4 regions of the Pantoea dispersa genome follow, and region 1 is predicted to be linked to each of the others. Evidence: predicted binding sites of a transcription regulator. Region 1 holds the regulator's gene; each other region holds the start of a gene.
What was found. Region 1 encodes PhoB, which activates phosphate uptake and scavenging genes when phosphate is short. Its sites were predicted from a motif close to CTGTCATAAAACTGNCNNAT; they were not measured.
Positions count from the first base shown of each region.

Region 1 (4,440 bases):
GCGCGCGATAAACAGCTGACGCTCATCCACCTGCATCGGCCGGCTCATGGCGCCAAGCTGAGCGGCTCCGGCGGCCAGCGCGGTCGGCGCGGTCGACGATCCCGCCGCCTGCACCTGCACATTAACGCCCGGCGACTGACGGCTGAAGTCTTCGCCCCACAGCGTCATCAGATAGCCCAGCGTGTCCGAGCCCACGCTGCTCAGGTTGCCGGTCAGCATGCTTTGCTGAGCCGTCGCCAGCAGCGGGCACAGTAATAAAAGAGAGAGCAGCAGTGATTTCATCACAGAGTCCGGTGGCGTTTACTGCGCCACATTCTCGCGGATTCCGTTCGCCACAATCAAGCGCGGTGGCAGCACGAAGCGGAAGCAGGTTTCCTGATGCGGCACGCTGCTGATCTCCAGCCGCGTGGTGTGGTGGCCGAGCGCATGCTTAACAATGGCCAGCCCCAGCCCGCTGCCGCCAGTGGCGCGCGAGCGCGCTTTATCCACGCGGTAGAAGCGTTCGGTCAGGCGCGGCAGATGCTCCTCGCTGATGCCGGGCCCGTTGTCGCACACTTTAAATTCGGCGCCCTGTTTGGTGCGCAACCAGCTGATGTCGATGCGCGTGCCATCCGGCGTGTGGTTCACTGCGTTATACACCAGATTGGAAATCGCGCTGCGCAGCTGTTCATCATTGCCGAACACCTTCAGGTGCGGATCGGTGTGGAAATGGATGCTGTGACGGCCCTGGCTGAGGGTTTCCGCCTCGCGCTGCAAAAGCAGCAGCATGGTCGGCACATCCACCGTCTCTTTCAGATCAATGGCGGGGGCCGCTTCGATGCGTGACAGCGTCAGCAGCTGCTTCACCAGGCTGTCCATGCGTCGCGTCTGCTCCTGCATGGTATTGAGCGCCTTGCTGCGGGTGCGCTCGTTCATCCCGGCATCGTCCATCATCTCCAGATAGCCCTGCAGCACCGTCAGCGGGGTACGCAGTTCATGGCTGACGTTGGCGAAGAAGTTACGCCGCGCCCCTTCCAGCTGGTGCATCTGGGTGACATCACGCGCCACCATCAGCCACTGCCCTTCGCTGTAAGGCATGACGCGGAACTCCATGTGATGCTGGTTATTGAGCACCAGCGTCAGCGGCTTGTTGAAGTCGCGCTGGCGGATATAGCGGGAGAATTCAGGGTAGCGCAGCAGGTTGAGGATATTCTGGCCATTATCTTCCGGCCAGCGCAGCCCGAGATGCTGCTGAGCCAGACCGTTACACCAGAAAATGGTGCCCTCTTCGGTGGTGAGCACCACCGCGTCCGGCAGCGACTCGGCCCCGCTGCGAAAGCGTTTGATCAGATTGCCCAGCTCGCGCCGGCGGCGGCGATTGCGCAACTGCATTTGATACAGGCCGTAAAACAGCGGTTCCCAGCTGCCGCGCCCGGTGGGCGGCGTCATTGAACGATCAATCCACAGCCAGTGCGACAGCCGCATCAGATTTTTGAAGTGCCAGAACAGCACGCCGCACACGGCCAGTAACAGCCACAACGGCAGATAGCCAACCAGCAGACCCAGCACCAGCGCAGGCAGACACACCAGCGCCAGCTCGGTCAGTAATCTCTTCCAGGAGAGTCGTTCCAGCACGGTAAAAGACTCCGTTTAGTAGCGGGCAGAGAAACGATACCCTGTTCCGCGAACGGTTTGTACCATGCGATCGTGGCCGGAAACTTCCAGTGCTTTACGTAAACGACGGATATGCACATCCACGGTGCGGTCTTCCACATACACGTTAGTGCCCCACACGTGATTCAGCAGCTGTTCGCGGCTGTATACGCGCTCCGGATGCGTCATAAAGAAGTGCAGCAGTTTGTATTCGGTCGGTCCCATTTCCAGCGGCGTGGTTTCGGACATCACGCGATGCGAGGAGGGATCGAGGCTCAGCCCCTGCATCTCAATCACCTCTTCCACCGCCATCGGTGAGATACGGCGCATCACGGCTTTAATGCGCGCCATCAGCTCTTTGGGCGAGAACGGCTTGGTGATGTAATCATCGGCGCCCACTTCCAGCCCGCGCACGCGATCTTCCTCTTCACCGCGCGCCGTCAGCATCATCACCGGAATATCACGCGTCATGGCTTCACGCTTTAAATGTTTGATGAACTGAATGCCGCTGCCGCCGGGTAACATCCAGTCCAGCAGAATCAGATCGGGCCAGGGTTCGATCAGCTTGCCAATCGCGCTGTCATAGTCCTCAGCCTCAATCGGCTGGTAATCGTTTTGTTCCAGCACGAAACATAACATTTCACGGATGGGAGCTTCGTCTTCCACAACCAAAATGCGCTTAGCCATTATTACTCCTGCGATTGTGACGGCATGTCACGGGGGTTTGCGGCGCCATTATGCGTCAGTTTTGTGACACTTTTATGAAAAACCCACCTCATGATAATCAGATAAAAAGCGCAATTGTGACAACCGGTTTCGCTTTTTTTTCATTGCGTTGTTAAGCGGTTATACTGCCGCTTTGCGATAGCAGGCACGGAGCATTCATGCGCATTATTCACACCGCTGACTGGCATCTCGGTCAGTTCTTTTACAGCAAAAGCCGCGCCGCCGAGCACCAGCAATTCCTCGACTGGCTGCTGGCCGCGATTGTGCAGCATCAGGTGGATGCGCTGATCGTCGCTGGCGACCTGTTTGATACCGGTTCGCCGCCCAGCTACGCGCGCGAACTGTTTAACCGCTTCGTGGTGGCGCTGCAGCCCAGCGGCTGCCAGCTGATTGTGCTGGCCGGCAACCATGATTCGGTCGCCACGCTGAATGAATCGCGCGAGCTGCTGGCCTGCCTCAATACCCGCGTCATTACCAGCGCCACGCCCGGCGGCGAGCAGCAGGTGCTGACGCTGCAACAGCGCGACGGCACGCCGGGCGCGCTGCTGTGCGCCATTCCCTATCTGCGTCCGCGCGACATCCTGCGCAGCCAGGCGGGTCAGTCCGGACGCGATAAGCAGCTGTCGCTGCTGCAGGCGATTGAGCAGCACTATCAGCACTGTTATGCCGCCGCCGTGGCGCAGCGCGAAGCCATGGACAGCGCGCTGCCGATCATCGCCACCGGGCATCTCACCACCGTGGGCGTCAGCAAGAGCGATTCGGTGCGTGATATCTACATCGGCACGCTGGACGCCTTTCCGGCGCAGGCCTTCCCGCCAGCCGACTACATTGCGCTGGGCCACATCCATCGTGCGCAGCGCATCGCCGACAGCGATCACATCCGCTACAGCGGTTCGCCGATTGCGCTCAGTTTTGATGAGCTGGGGCGTGAGAAAAGCGTATTCCTGCTGGAATTTAGCACCCGGCTGGAGTCCGTCACACCGCTGGTTATTCCGTCATTCCAGCCGATGCAGATGTTAAAAGGCGCCATGGCGGAGATTGAACAGCAGCTGACCGCGTTTCACACGTATCAAGGCGATCTGCCGGTGTGGCTGGATATCGAAATCACCACTCAGGAGTACCTGAGCGATCTGCAGCGCCGCATCGAACAGCTTACCGAGGCGCTGCCGGTTGAGGTGCTGCTGGTGCGCCGCAGCCGCGATCAGCGTCAGCGCAGCCTGGCGCGGCTGGAGAACGAAACCCTGAGCGAACTGAAAGTTGAAGAGGTGTTTGCCCGCCGGCTGGCGCTGGAGGAACAGCTGGAGGATGGACAGCGCGCGCAGTTAACGCAGCTGTTTCGCAGCACGCTGGCGACGCTGGAGGATCCGGGCGCATGAAAATTCTGACGCTGCGTTTTAAAAACCTCAACGCGCTGCGCGGCGAGTGGTTTATCGATTTCCGCCGCGAGCCGTTTGCCAGCAACGGGCTGTTCGCCATCACCGGCGCCACCGGCGCGGGTAAAACCACGCTGCTGGATGCCATCTGTCTGGCGCTCTATCACCAGACGCCGCGCCTTGGTGGCCTGTCGCAGAGCGAAAATCAGCTGATGACGCGTGACACCGCTGAGTGCCTCGCCGAAGTGGAGTTTGAGATCAAAGGTGAAGCCTGGCGCGCCTTCTGGAGCCAGAACCGCGCGCGCGGCCTGGCGGAAGGTAAACTGCAGGCGCCGCGCGTCGAACTGGCGCGCGTGGCGGACAACCAGATCGTCGCCGATAAAGTCGGTGACAAGCTCAAAGCCATCGAAACCTTGTCCGGTCTCGATTTTGCCCGCTTCACCCGTTCGATGATGCTGTCGCAGGGGCAGTTTGCCGCCTTCCTCAATGCCAAACCCGGCGAGCGCGCCGAGCTGCTGGAGGAGCTGACCGGCACCGAAATCTACGGCCACATCTCGATGCAGATCTACGAGCGCTGGCGCACGGCGCGCGCGGCACTCGACACGCTGCGCGCCCGCGCCGGTGCGGTGCAGTTGCTCGACGACGCCCGCCGCGCCGAACTGGCGCAGCAGCTGGAGCAGCTGACCCGCACCGAACAGGATCTGAGCGA
Region 1 covers NZ_CP082346.1:3,009,282-3,013,721, forward strand. Annotated here, with positions in the region: gene K7H94_RS14160 (PstS family phosphate ABC transporter substrate-binding protein) at 1-282, opposite strand, end outside; gene phoR (phosphate regulon sensor histidine kinase PhoR) at 301-1,614, opposite strand; gene phoB (phosphate response regulator transcription factor PhoB) at 1,630-2,319, opposite strand; gene sbcD (exonuclease subunit SbcD) at 2,517-3,734, shown strand; gene K7H94_RS14180 (AAA family ATPase) at 3,731-4,440, shown strand, end outside.

Region 2 (4,440 bases), on a different replicon from region 1:
GCGCGTTCATTTACAACAACCCTAAGGTGCTGAACGCTTCACACGTGATTGCGCTGTGCATGCGCACCGATCTGGATGAAGCGCACCTGCAAAATGTGCTGGCGCAGGAAGAGAAAGACGGGCGTTTTGCCAAACCCGAAGCCAAAGCCGGGCAGGATAAGAGCCGCCGCAGCTACGTGGATATGCACCGTTATGAGCTGCGCGATGTGCCGCAATGGATGGAGAAACAGGTCTATCTGGCGCTGGGCGGACTGTTACTGGGCGCCGCGATGCTCGGCATTGATGCCACCCCGATGGAAGGCTTTGATGCGCGCGCACTTGACCAGGCGCTGGGCCTGCGTGAACAGGGCTTTACCAGCGTGGTGCTGGTTTCGCTTGGCTATCGCAGTGAGGAAGATTTCAACGCCACGCTGCCGAAATCGCGACTGCCGCAGGACGAAATTTTCACATTTATCTAAGGGACTTAACCAGGTGCGCACCTGCGCGCTTAACGTGGGAACCGCAGGCAGAAACGGGTGATGCCGTGTTCGCTGCTCACCGTGCAACTGCCCTGATGCAGTTGCATGATCCCGCGCACGATCGACAGACCCAGTCCGCTGCCGCCCTGCTGGCGTGATGCATCGGCGCGCCAGAAGCGGTCAAACAGGCGTGCCTGCTGCGCCTGACTTAGCGTCGGTCCTTGATTCTCCACCACCAAAAGCACGGCGTCTGGCTGCGGAATGCTGGAGACGTGAATGGTGCCGTCGCGCGTGCCGTAATGCAGCGCGTTAGCGATCAGATTCGCCAGCGCGCGCTGTAACAACTGTGGATCGGCGTGCAACTCGCCGTGAAGCGAGATGACAAGCTGCATGCCATGCTCTTCTGCCATACCCTCAAAATAGTCACTCAACCGCTCACCCAGCGGTGTCAGATCGATGCGTTGCCTGTCCAGCGCCTGGCTGGCGTCTGCGGCTTTGGCGAGAAACAGCATGTTATCAATCATCTTCGCCAGCCGCTCCAGCTCCGCATAATTGGAACCCAGCAGCGTTTGATACTCGCTGACGCTGCGCGGCTGGTTCAGTGCCACTTCCGTCTGACCAAGCAGCGTGCCAATCGGCGTGCGCAGATCGTGTGCCATGTCCGCTGAGACCTGGCTAAGTTGCTGATAACCTTGCTCCAGCCGGCTCAGCATCTGGTTGAGCGCCGCCAGCAGCGGTTGCAGCTCGCCTGGCGCGCTGGTCAGTTCAATGCGATGCGACAGCCGCCGCACGTCGATCACCCCGGCTTCCGCTGCCAGCCGGCGCAGCGGCGTCAGGCCGCGGCGCACCAGCAGCACACTGATCGCGGCGACCAGCAGCGCCGCCAGCGCGGTGCACAGGATAATCTGGTGGCGATAGCCGGTGAGGGTCTGCGTGCGGTCGCTCATCAGGCGACCTGTGATGATTTCGATCTGGCCGCTGCCATCGCGCGTTGGTGTTAACGCGGCGGCGGCGATAAACGGCGTGCCGTCCGCCGCCTGCTGATGGTGGACCGATTGCAGGGTTAACGGCTGATCGGCGGCGACCGGCGTAATGGCTGGCACCGGACGCGCGCCAGGATTGATCACGATCAGCGGCGGCTGGCCGGGAAAGCGCAGCACCAGCAACGATTCGGTATTGCCCAGCATGTTGGCGAACAGCCGCGGCTTCTGCTGAATCAGCGTCAGCGCATCTTCATCGCGCAGCAGCGTGCGCATTTGATCGATGCGCGTCAGTAGGGCTGCGTCATCGCGCACGCCGATCTGCTTCGCCAGTGTGTGATACAGCGCCATGCCGCTGAGTGTAAAAATGACCACCACCGTAGCACTGAGCAGTAGCGAAAGGCGGACGGCGAGCGAGCGGGGTTTCATGTTTCAGCTTCGCAGCGATAACCGACACCGTGCACGGTATGAATTAATGGTCGGTTAAAAGGGCCGTCAATTTTCTGCCGCAGCCGTTTTACCGCCACATCCACCACGTTGGTGTCGCTGTCAAAATTCATGTCCCAGACGCGTGATGCAATCACCGTGCGTGTCAGTACCTCGCCGGGATGCAGCAGAAACAGATGCAGCAGATTGAACTCTTTGTTGGTCAGGTCGATGCGCTGTCCGGCGCGCTCGACCCGGCGACGGGCAATATCCAGCTGCAGATCGGCCAGCGTCAGGATGTCGGGTAGCTTCTGTTGGCTGCCGCGTCGCAATTGGGTGCGCACGCGCGCCAGCAGCTCGGCAAAGGAGAAGGGCTTGACCAGATAGTCATCGGCACCCAGTTCCAGCCCTTTGATGCGATCTTCCACCGTGCCTTTGGCGGTGAGGAAAATCACCGGCGTTTGCAATTGCTTATCCAGCTGCGCCATCACCTCCCAGCCAGTGATGCCGGGCATCATCACATCCAGCAGAATCAGATCGTAATGGTGCTCCTGCGCATAAAACAGGCCATCCTGACCGTTTTCCGCCACGTCGACGATAAAACCGGCCTCGGTCAATCCTTTGCGCATGTAATCACGCGCCCCGGCTTCATCTTCTATCACCAATATTTTCATGCGATCTCCCGGCAGTGGCGGCCGCTTGCTGATGGCGGGCAGTATAACGCGGGTTAGCATAGAAAACCGAGGCTGACAGCGGCATGAGCCCCTGATGACAAAATCATGACAGAGCGTTAAGTAAAACTTAATGGCGCGACAAATTTCGCTAACTCATTAACATATATAAGAATTTGCTCTGCATTATTGCGCGCTTTTGATGGTGGTGTCAGCGGCATCGTGTTATTACAAGGTTAAAACCTGTGAGATAGCCTGCCGGAGAGCATCATGAAAAAGCGTTGGTCTTATGCCTTACTGTTGTCACTCAGCGCCCTTAGCCAACTGGCTGCGGCGCAGCAGACGCTGCGTTTTGGCGTCGATCCCACTTTTCCACCGTTCGAATCCAAAGCCAGCGATGGCTCGCTGCAGGGTTTTGATATTGATCTGGGCAATGCCATCTGTGCGCAGGCCAAAGTGAAATGTCAGTGGGTACAGATTGGCTTTGACGGCAGCATTCCGGCGCTGCAGGCGAAGAAATTTGACGCCATTCTGTCGGCAATGTCGATGACGGAGAAGCGCCGCGAGCAGGTGGCGTTCAGCGATATGCTGTATATCACGCCCAGCGCGCTGCTGACGCCTGCCAACAGCACGCTGACGGCGGACATCAGCACGCTGCGCGGTAAAAATATCGGCGTCGCGCAGGGCACCATTCAGGAAACCTACGCCAAAACGAAATGGGCACCGCAGGGCGTCAACGTGGTCTCGTATCCGAATCAGATGGAGATCTACCCGGATCTGGTAGCGGGTCGACTCGATGCCAGCCTGGCGAATGCGGTTTCGGCCGAGCAGGGCTTTCTCAACACGCCGGAAGGCAAGGGCTATGTCAATAAAGCCACGCTGGTGGATAAAGCACTATTGGGCAATGGCGTAGGTATCGGGCTGCGTAAAGGCGATACGGCCAATCTTACTTTAATTAACAATGCGCTGGCTGCGCTGCACAGCAACGGCACCTATGACCGGCTGGCGCAGAAGTACTTTAAGGTTAAGGTTTATCCCTAATCGCAGGGCGATTTGCCTTCATCACGCACAGGAAAATCATGTCTTTACTCCCTGATTATACCCAGCAGCGGGCGCGATTCCTGGACGCCGTCACGCGCCAGCACGGTGCGCTGACTGCCTATCGCCATCCGCTGACCGCGCCCGACGGGGCTGCGCTGTACACCGACGTCGCGGTGATCGGCGATCCGGCGGCCCGCAAACGCATGCTGATTCTCTCCGGCACACACGGTGTGGAGGGCTATTACGGTTCAGACAGCCAGATCGCCTGGCTTGATAGCCTTGATGTCGCCGCGTTACCGCCCGACTGCGCCCTAGTGCTGATCCATCTGCTGAATCCATGGGGCGCTGCGCATCTGCGGCGCGTCAATGAAGACAATATCGATCTCAACCGGAATTTCATCGATTTCAGCCAGCCCGCACCCGCTAATCCGCACTATGCGCTATGGCACGATCTTTACCACGGCGACCGCGCACATGCCGATCGGCTGCTGGCGGAGACACTGCAGCAGTCAGGCTGGCCGGCGCTAAAACGGGTAGTGGAAGCGGGACAATATCAGGCAGCAGATGGCCTGTTTTATGGCGGGCAGCAGCCGGCCTGGTCGCACCGCACGCTGCACGCCATCGTCGAACAGCATCTGCGTCAGGCGCAGGTCATCCTGAGTTTCGACCTGCACACCGGTGCCGGCGCGTGGGGCCATCCGATGCTGCTGGCGATTGCTGAACAGCGCTATCCGGCGCATGACTGGGGCAAAACGTTATACGATGAGTGGCTGACGCTGCTGTTTACCGGCGCCGGGCGCGACAGCGACACCGGCGTGACCGCCACGGCAACGGGCTATGTCTCGCAGTTTCTGCTGACGTCGC
Region 2 covers NZ_CP082347.1:561,544-565,983, reverse strand. Annotated here, with positions in the region: gene nfsB (oxygen-insensitive NAD(P)H nitroreductase) at 1-458, shown strand, start outside; gene K7H94_RS21325 (heavy metal sensor histidine kinase) at 488-1,867, opposite strand; gene K7H94_RS21320 (heavy metal response regulator transcription factor) at 1,864-2,538, opposite strand; gene K7H94_RS21315 (transporter substrate-binding domain-containing protein) at 2,806-3,576, shown strand; gene K7H94_RS21310 (DUF2817 domain-containing protein) at 3,615-4,440, shown strand, end outside.
Region 2: the regulator PhoB is predicted to act here: its motif matches at 2,631-2,650, upstream of K7H94_RS21320 (heavy metal response regulator transcription factor).

Region 3 (4,440 bases), 990 kb from region 1:
GGGATATTTGCCAGCACGTCGCCAACCGGCGTCTGGAAATACTCCGCGAACAGCGGAGCAAAGATAAACAGGCCCCACATGCCGTACACGATGCTGGGAATGGCCGCCAGCAGCTCAATCGCGGTACCCAGCGGACGGCGCAGCCAGTTTGGCGCCAGTTCGGTCAGAAACAGGGCGATACCAAAACTCACCGGCACCGCGATGATTAAGGCAATCAGTGAGGTTACGAGGGTGCCGTAAATCGGCACCAGCGCACCAAATTCTTCGTTTGGCGCATCCCAGGTTTTGGTCCACAGAAAGGAGAAGCCAAATTTCTGGATGCTCGGCCAGGAGGAGAAAATCAGGGAGACGATAATGCCACCCAGCAGCAGTAACACGATCAGCGCGGAGAGCTTCACCAGCGCGCCGAATATCATGTCGCCTTGCTTGCCCGGTGCTTTAAACGTCGGCTTAGTGGCAGCCATAGAATTCTCGATCTCAGAGGGTAATCAGGGCGGCAACGAGGCCGCCCATCAGGCTGGCCAGCGCGGACGCTGGCCGGGTCATACACTTACTGGTACAGCGCTTTACCGGAACTGTCTTTGATGTTGGCTTTCCAGGCAGCACGAATCTGATTCGCTACGCTCTCTGGCAGCGCTGCGTAATCCAGCGCCGTAGCCGTTTTGCTGCCGCCTTTGTACGCCCAGTCAAAGAACTTCAGCACTTCACTGCCCTTCTCCGCATTCGCCTGCTCTTTATAGATCAGGATGAAGGTGGTTGAGGTGATCGGCCATGCGTCGTTGCCTTTCTGGAAGGTCAGATCCTGGGCAAAGGTTTTGCTCCAGTCAGCGCCTTTGGCGGCGTTCGCAAAGCTGGCTTCGCTCGGTGCCACTGGCTTGCCGTCGGCATCAACCAGTTTGGTGTAAGTCAGGTTGTTCTGTTTGGCGTAGGCGTACTCTACGTAGCCAATCGAGCCCGGCAGACGCTGTACAAACGCGGCCACGCCGTCGTTACCTTTACCGCCCAGGCCGGTTGGCCAGTTAACGGTGTTGCCTTTACCGATTTTGCTGTTCCAGGTCTCGTTCACTTTAGACAGGTAGCTGGTGAAGACGAAAGAGGTGCCGGAACCATCCGCGCGGCGCACCACGTTGATGTTGGTGTCTGGCAGCTTCACGCCCGGGTTCAGTTTGGTGATCGCCGGATCGTTCCACTTTTTGATGGTACCGAGATAGATGTCGCCGACCGTTTTACCGTCGAGCGTCAGCTCACCGGATTTAACGCCGGGAATGTTCACCGCCAGCACCACGCCACCGATCACCGTCGGGAACTGGAACAGGCCATTTTTCTGCAGATCTTCCTCTTTCATCGGCGCATCGGACGCACCGAAATCCACGGTTTTGGCGATAATTTGCTTCACGCCACCCGAGGAACCAATACCCTGATAGTTGATTTTGCTACCGGTGGCTTGCTGATACTCTGCTGCCCACTTGGCATAAACCGGTGCCGGGAACGTCCCGCCTGCGCCTGTCAGGTCGGTGGCTGCAAAAGCAGAAACCGCGCTTACTGCGAAGGTGGCGGCGAGAATTCGGGCTACGGTGCTACGCATCAGTGTCATGTTCCCTCCAGGGGATTAAAAATCAGGCTTGACGCCGTTTTAGTAAGAGTCAGTGATTGCTGCTGGAGGCAAAATAGGACAGTTTGATGACAGTGAAATGTACGAATTGTGACAGTAATATGACAATCGCCGAGGCGGCGATTGTCATCACTATAAAGGAAGCAGGTTACTGAATGGTGGCCTGCAGCAGGTAAACCTTGTCAAAGGTGCCAGCTTCGGGCGTACCGATAGTTTGCAGTTTTGAAGCGAATACCAGCGGGCGGCCCGGTTTTGAGAAGCTCAGATTTAATCCGTCAGGTTTTAGTCCGTCCAGCGTTATTTGGCTGACAATGTTCAGACCCAGATCCAACTCATTGGGTGCCATAATGGTCATCATAGCGTCCTGGGTGCAGCTGACGTTGATGTTGACGCGTGCTTCGTTGCCGTTAACAGAGTCAACGACCATTGAACCATGGCTTAAATAATAGGGGCCGCCGAGATCACAGCTGCCGGGATTAGGGTCAGGATCGGGGCCAGGATCGACACTTCCACATTCATTACCGAATTCCGGGCGTGTGTAGTTAGCTACCTCACCTACCGCCACACAAACTTTAGCTATGGGATTATCAGAATACGTTAGGAGATTTACGACTCTAAGCCCCCATTCACTAATTGCCAGTGCAGCTATTTCATTTACCGTGCCCTCCTTTACGTTAGGGATAGGAATACTATATGCTATAACAGGTGTTGTATATCTATACATCACCGCTATATGCACATAAAAATCAGTAAGATATTCGTTTTTAATATACGTGTTATCACTACCACTCACGCCAGTAGCTGTAATATTAAATAAACAAGCCCCAGATCCTGAAACATTATTATTTTTATCCGGGTATTTGTCATAAGGACAATCCTCCAGAGGAGTAACAATGGAGTTTATCTTTACAACCGCTTCTGTTTTTACCGAAAACAAATAAAAAACAAAAAATAAAAAATAAAATTTCATACTCATCATGAACTCACCCTAAAATTAATGATAAGAGATGGCAAAGGTGCCGGATAGCGTAAATAGCCCCCTGACGATATTTTTATCTTTGATGGCATCAGGCTCACCAGCGATATAGCTGAAAAAATCCAGCTGAGTCATCCCCGCCTGTACGGCAAAGCTGGCCGGCTGGTTAAACGGCAGGGCTTTACCCTGCGGCGTTTCCAGCCCGATGGCGATGCCACGCGCCTGGCTGCCGGCATCCGGCGTCAGCAGCCCCGGCAGTGCCGCGCTCTCTCTACCGCTGAAGGTGATCTCCAGCGTATTGCCGAGTGCGGGGTCGCAGTTCTCGAGGTGCAGGCTGAATGGCTTGCCGCGCGTGCGCTGATTGAGATACAGGTATTTATCCGGCGTTGCGCCGAGATCGATCTGTAGCTCTTCATCACCCGGCCGGAGGGTGCAGGCTTCCTGCACCAGCGCGCCGGTGAAATGCAGGTTATCCGCCGCCTGCGCCGCTGCGTGCCCGAATGCCAGCCACAGCAGTGCGGCTCTGATTAAAGGCTTCATTACTGATACTCCGCCAGCAGGGTAGCGCTGGCCTCAAATGCCCCTTCCTGCAGGGTGCCATTGGGATCTTTCACAGGCACCGCCCACAGTGCTGGCGGGCGCAGCGGATCAAGGGGAATGCGCGTGTTGAGCGGCAGCGGCTTATCGTCAGCGGTCAGCCGCAGGCCCAAATCGGCCACGTTAGTTTGCAAAGCCGCGTTGTCGAAGGCAGTGGCCACGCCGTTCACCGCCAGCTGCAGCTGCATGGGCGGCGCCTCAGGATCGAGCGGCGGACACTCCAGCTGGTACTCCACCTGTTTGCGGTAGTTGACGCCGTCGATTTTGTTGACGCCGAGCTTATCGCCAAAATCAATTTCCAGCGTATTGCCGCCGCTGATGGTGCACTGCGGCGGCGGCACCAACACACCGTAAAAGCTCACCTCCTCTGCGCGCGCAGAGCAGGCGAGCAGCGCCAGCAACATTAGAAGCGTCAGCGGTTGCATATCAGATGAATTCCACTTTTAGCGTGGCGTTGCCGTTGAACGCGCCGGCCGTCAGCGTGCTGCCGGTTTTTTTCACCGGCACCGCCTGCAGTACCGGCAGCGTCGGATAGGTAAAGCTGAGCCAGGTATTGAGGCTCAGCTGGGTGCCGGAGCCGCTGCCCTGCAGCAGTTTGATCCCCAGGTTAGTATTATTGGTGGTCAGCACTTTGGTATCCCATGACGGCGCGGTGCCGCTGAACTGCATGCGCATGGTATTTTTCGGGTTATTTTTACAGTCCAGGGTAAAAGTCACCGGCTTGATATAATTGACGCCGTCAACTTCGGTAGTGACCACCTGGCTACCAAAATCCACATCGATCGGTTTGGCTCCATTCACCTCACACGAAGGGGGTTCAACCAGCGTACCGTGAAACTGAGCCTGAATATCGAACGCGTGAACCGGTAATACAAACGCATTAAACAAGATCGCCAGCAAAATCAATTTATTCATTAGTTATCCTTTAACTGTGGTTATTGTAATTCAATTACCAGCAACGCCGTTGCAGTAAAATCCCCACTGGTTAACGTCGCACTACTTCGCTTATAGGGCGCAGCCGTAATTTTCGGTACATCAGGATAGGTGAAACTGTACCAGCTATTATTCACCGCAAGGTTGTAATCATCAGGATCATAAAAAGCAATCCCGAGATTCGCTTTTGTGGTTGCCAGCAGGCTGGGATGAAAGCTCGAGATCGTCCCGGTAACCTGAATCCTCATACTATTACTGGGTATCTCATTACAATTCATAGTAAACGGGACCGGCTGCAGATAATTAAACCCATTTATTTCAT
Region 3 covers NZ_CP082346.1:3,995,709-4,000,148, reverse strand. Annotated here, with positions in the region: gene pstC (phosphate ABC transporter permease PstC) at 1-464, opposite strand, end outside; gene pstS (phosphate ABC transporter substrate-binding protein PstS) at 551-1,594, opposite strand; gene K7H94_RS18640 (hypothetical protein) at 1,761-2,591, opposite strand; gene K7H94_RS18635 (fimbrial protein) at 2,607-3,128, opposite strand; gene K7H94_RS18630 (fimbrial protein) at 3,128-3,610, opposite strand; gene K7H94_RS18625 (fimbrial protein) at 3,612-4,100, opposite strand; gene K7H94_RS18620 (fimbrial protein) at 4,121-4,440, opposite strand, start outside.
Region 3: the regulator PhoB is predicted to act here: its motif matches at 1,668-1,687, upstream of pstS (phosphate ABC transporter substrate-binding protein PstS).

Region 4 (4,440 bases), 740 kb from region 1:
ATCGCTATCGAATGCCACAGCTGCATCCAGTGGCTGACGCCGGCCCTGAACAATTTCCGTCAGAGCTGGCCGCAGGTGGTGATGGACTTCAAATCCGGCGTGACCTTTGATCCGCAGCCGGCGCTGCAGCAGGGCGAACTGGACGTGGTGCTGACGTCCGATATTCTGCCGCGCAGCGGTTTGTTCTATGCGCCGATGTTTGATTTTGAGGTGCGGCTGGTGCTGGCGCCGGATCACCGCCTGGCGCAGCTGGCCCACATCACGCCGGAAGATTTGGCCGATGAGGTGCTGATGATCTATCCGGTACAGCGTCAGCGGCTGGACGTGTGGCGTAACTTCTTACAGCCAGCCGGCGTCAGCCCGGCGCTGAAGAGCGTGGATAATACGCTGCTGCTGATCCAGATGGTGTCGGCCGGCATGGGCATTGCCGCGCTGCCGCACTGGGTGGTAGAGAGCTTTGAGCACCAGGGGCTGGTGGTGACGCGCACGCTGGGCGACGGATTGTGGAGCCGTTTATACGCGGCGATGCGCGACGGCGAGCAGCGGCAGCCGGTGCTGGAGGCCTTTGTGCGCTTTGCCCGTCAGCACGCCTGCGAGCACCTGCCTTACGTGCGCGATGCCTCGCGCCCCGGTTCCCTGCAGCCGGTCTCGTCCTGATGCCGCGGGCGGCCAATGTCGCCCGTGCTGTTATCCCCGCCCTGCCTGCTCTATAATGCGCCGCCTTAACCGCTACCGGAGAGTTTCACCATGACCAATAACGATGTGCTGCGCAGCGTGCGCTATATGCTGGATTTGAGCGACAGCAAAGTGGTGGAGATTTTTGCGCTGGCGGGCAGTGAAGTACCGCGTGAAGATGTGCAGGCGTGGCTGAAGAAAGATGACGATGAGGCGTTTCGTAAACTGCCGGATGTGCTGATGGGCTACTTCCTCAACGGTCTGATTTTCTACCGTCGCGGCAAAAGCGAAGACGCGCCGGCCCCGTCGGTTGAGCGCCGCATGAACAATAATATCTTTCTCAAGAAGTTACGCATCGCCTTCGCGCTGAAAACCACCGATATCCCGGATATCTTATTGAAGGCTAACTTCAAGGTGTCACAGGCTGAAATCGGCGCGATTTTCCGCAACCCGGATCATAAAAATTATCGCGAGTGCGGTGACCAGATTCTGCGTAACTTCCTGAAAGGTTTAACGCTGATTCAGCGGCCATCGACACCCGCGAAAAAAAGCTAAGCGCCTGAGCTGCTGCTTTTGGCCGTGTGTCCCAGTACCCAGCGTTTATGCACGTACAGGGACGCAAAAATCACTATCGCCCCGGTGATAAAGCTCGGCCAGTGCGGCTTCTCCTGCCAGATCGCCAAATTCACCAGTAATCCTGCCGGCACGTGCATGTTGTTCATAATGCCCAGCGTCCCGGCATCGACCTGGGTCGCGCCGTAGTTCCACATGAAGTAACCCAGCCCGGACGCGGCCACGCCCAGCCACACCAGCACGCTCCACTGCAGCGTGGTGGTCGGCAGCTTGTGCGGATTGCCCCAGATGCACCAGGCGATCACCGCGATCAGCACTGCGCCGAGATAGAACCACGAGAACGCGGTGTGCTGCGGCATCGGGCGGACTTCCTGCAGGCGCTTATAGCCCACCATGCCAATCGCAAAGCAGATGTTGGCCGCCTGCACCAGCAGCAGTCCGAACCAGAAATCATCGCTGACTTTGTCGTAGCGGATAATGGCCGCACCGAGCACCGCCAGCAGCGCGCTGAAGGCATAGCCAATGCGCAGCGGGCGCTTGCTGAGCAGGTCATAAATCAGTGTGACATACAGCGGCGTCATCACCGTAAACAGCAGGAATTCCGGCACGCTGAGATAGAGATAAGCCTCGAAGCTGATCAAATACATAATGCCTAATTGCAGCATGCCCACCAGCATATAGAGCAGCAACGTTGAAGCGCGGTAACCGCGCCAGCGCAGAAACGGCAGAAAGACCAGCGCCGCCAGGCCTAAACGCATCAGCACCGAGAACCAGGTATCCACCTGCCCCGCCAGATACTCCCCGATTAAACTAAAAGAAAAAGCCCACAGAATGGTGGTAACGATCAGCAACAGCACGGTTATGCATCCTAAAGTTCAACACTGGCGCTAGTGTAAACAAACTACAGCGCGCTGGCGGGATAATCTGGTTGACATGTGATGAAATTAAACACGATCGCATCTTCGCTGACTGGTCAGTAGGCACGTGTTCGCATGGCGGGTTGACCGATGGGCGGCGATTTTTATGAGGCAGCGCGCCGTTTTCTCTGGCAGAAATGCGCGAAATCCAACATTTACTGGTTTATATCGCTCTTTATTGTCATAAAACTGTAACATATGTGTCACACGTCACAGTAACTGCGCGTAACCATCACTATTCTGTGCGCGAAATGGAAAGGTTGCTTTCTGTTCGCTGTCGTACTTTTTTTTGCCCCAACCTGCTGGGAATCGATAACTATATTGCGCCCTGGAGGGCCATTCTGATGTTGAGTATTTTTAAACCTGCACCACACCAGCCCCAGGTGGCGGACGATCGCGTCGATCCGCTCTATCGTCGTCTGCGCTGGCAGATCTTCTTCGGCATTTTCTTTGGCTACGCCGCCTATTATCTGGTGCGCAAAAACTTTGCGCTGGCGATGCCTTACCTTGTCGAACAGGGCTTTTCCCGCGGCGACCTTGGCTTTGCCCTCTCCGGCATCTCCATCGCCTACGGTTTTTCCAAATTCATCATGGGATCGGTCTCGGATCGCTCCAACCCGCGGGTCTTTTTGCCCGCCGGCCTGATTCTCGCCGCCGCCGTGATGCTGGTGATGGGCTTCGTGCCCTGGGCAACCTCGAGCATCATGGTGATGTTCGTGCTGCTGTTTCTGTGTGGCTGGTTCCAGGGCATGGGCTGGCCACCGTGTGGACGCACCATGGTGCACTGGTGGTCGCAGAAAGAGCGCGGCGGCATTGTGTCGGTATGGAACTGCGCGCACAACGTGGGTGGCGGCATTCCTCCGCTGCTGTTCCTGCTCGGCATGGCGTGGTTTAACGACTGGAAAGCCGCGCTCTATATGCCGGCGTTTGGTGCCATCCTCGTCGCCATCATCGCTTTTGCGCTGATGCGCGATACGCCGCAGTCGTGCGGGCTGCCGCCGATTGAGGCATGGAAGAATGACTATCCGCCGGATTACAGCGAGAACCACGAACAGGAGCTGACGGCGAAGCAGATTTTCATGCAGTACGTGCTGCCGAATAAGCTGCTGTGGTACATCGCGCTGGCCAACGTATTCGTTTATCTGCTGCGTTACGGCATCCTCGACTGGTCACCGACCTATCTGAAAGAGGTGAAGCACTTCACGCTGGATAAATCCTCGTGGGCCTATTTCCTGTACGAATACGCCGGGATTCCGGGCACGCTGCTGTGCGGCTGGATGTCGGACAAGGTATTCCGCGGCAATCGCGGTGCCACCGGGGTGTTTTTCATGACGCTGGTGACCATCGCCACCATCATTTACTGGCTGAACCCGCCGGGCAATCCGGGCGTGGATATGATCTGCATGATCGTCATTGGCTTCCTGATCTACGGTCCGGTGATGCTGATTGGTCTGCACGCGCTGGAGCTGGCACCGAAAAAAGCGGCCGGCACTGCAGCAGGCTTTACCGGTCTGTTCGGCTATCTCGGTGGATCGGTAGCAGCCAGTGCGATTGTCGGTTACACCGTGGATTTCTTCGGCTGGGACGGCGGTTTCTTAGTGATGATTGTCGGATCGGTGCTGGCGGTGGTGTTACTGCTGCTGACCATGGTCAGCGAGCATCGCCACAAGCAGCAGCAGGCATAATCTGAGCGGGCCGGTGAATACCGGCCCGTTTTTATTCAGGCCAGGAACAACTTACGCAGCGTCTGCGGCACCGCGTCATCGGCGTTGCTGCCAATCACTTCCAGCGTCGGCAGGGTATCTTTCAGGCGCTGATGGGCGTTACGCATGATGCAGCCTTTGCCCGCCATACTCAGCATCTCGACATCATTCATGCCGTCGCCAAACGCGATGCACTCTTTTAGCGAATAGCCAAGCTGTTTCGCCACCGCTTCCAGCGCGTGCCCTTTCGAGACGCCGCCAGCCATCACTTCCAGACAGGTGGGCAGCGAGAAACTGACGTTAACCCGGTCACCCCAGCGCGCTTCAATCGCCTGTTCCAGCGGAACCAGATGATCCGGATCGTCGCAGGTGAAGAACACTTTGCTGATGCCGTCGGTGGCCAGCATGCCGGGCTGATACACCTGATAGGTGAACACCGATTCCTGGAAAAACTCCGCTTCCTGCGGATTATGGCGGCTGATGTGCCACTCATCGTCGCGGTAAACGTGCGTCAGGATTTTCTCATCGTGATACTTCAGGCCAAACAGCTCGCTGGCGATATCGCTGTCCAG
Region 4 covers NZ_CP082346.1:3,751,084-3,755,523, forward strand. Annotated here, with positions in the region: gene metR (HTH-type transcriptional regulator MetR) at 1-657, shown strand, start outside; gene K7H94_RS17510 (YehS family protein) at 748-1,230, shown strand; gene K7H94_RS17515 (carboxylate/amino acid/amine transporter) at 1,227-2,105, opposite strand; gene glpT (glycerol-3-phosphate transporter) at 2,510-3,850, shown strand; gene yigL (sugar/pyridoxal phosphate phosphatase YigL) at 3,886-4,440, opposite strand, start outside.
Region 4: the regulator PhoB is predicted to act here: its motif matches at 2,344-2,363, upstream of glpT (glycerol-3-phosphate transporter).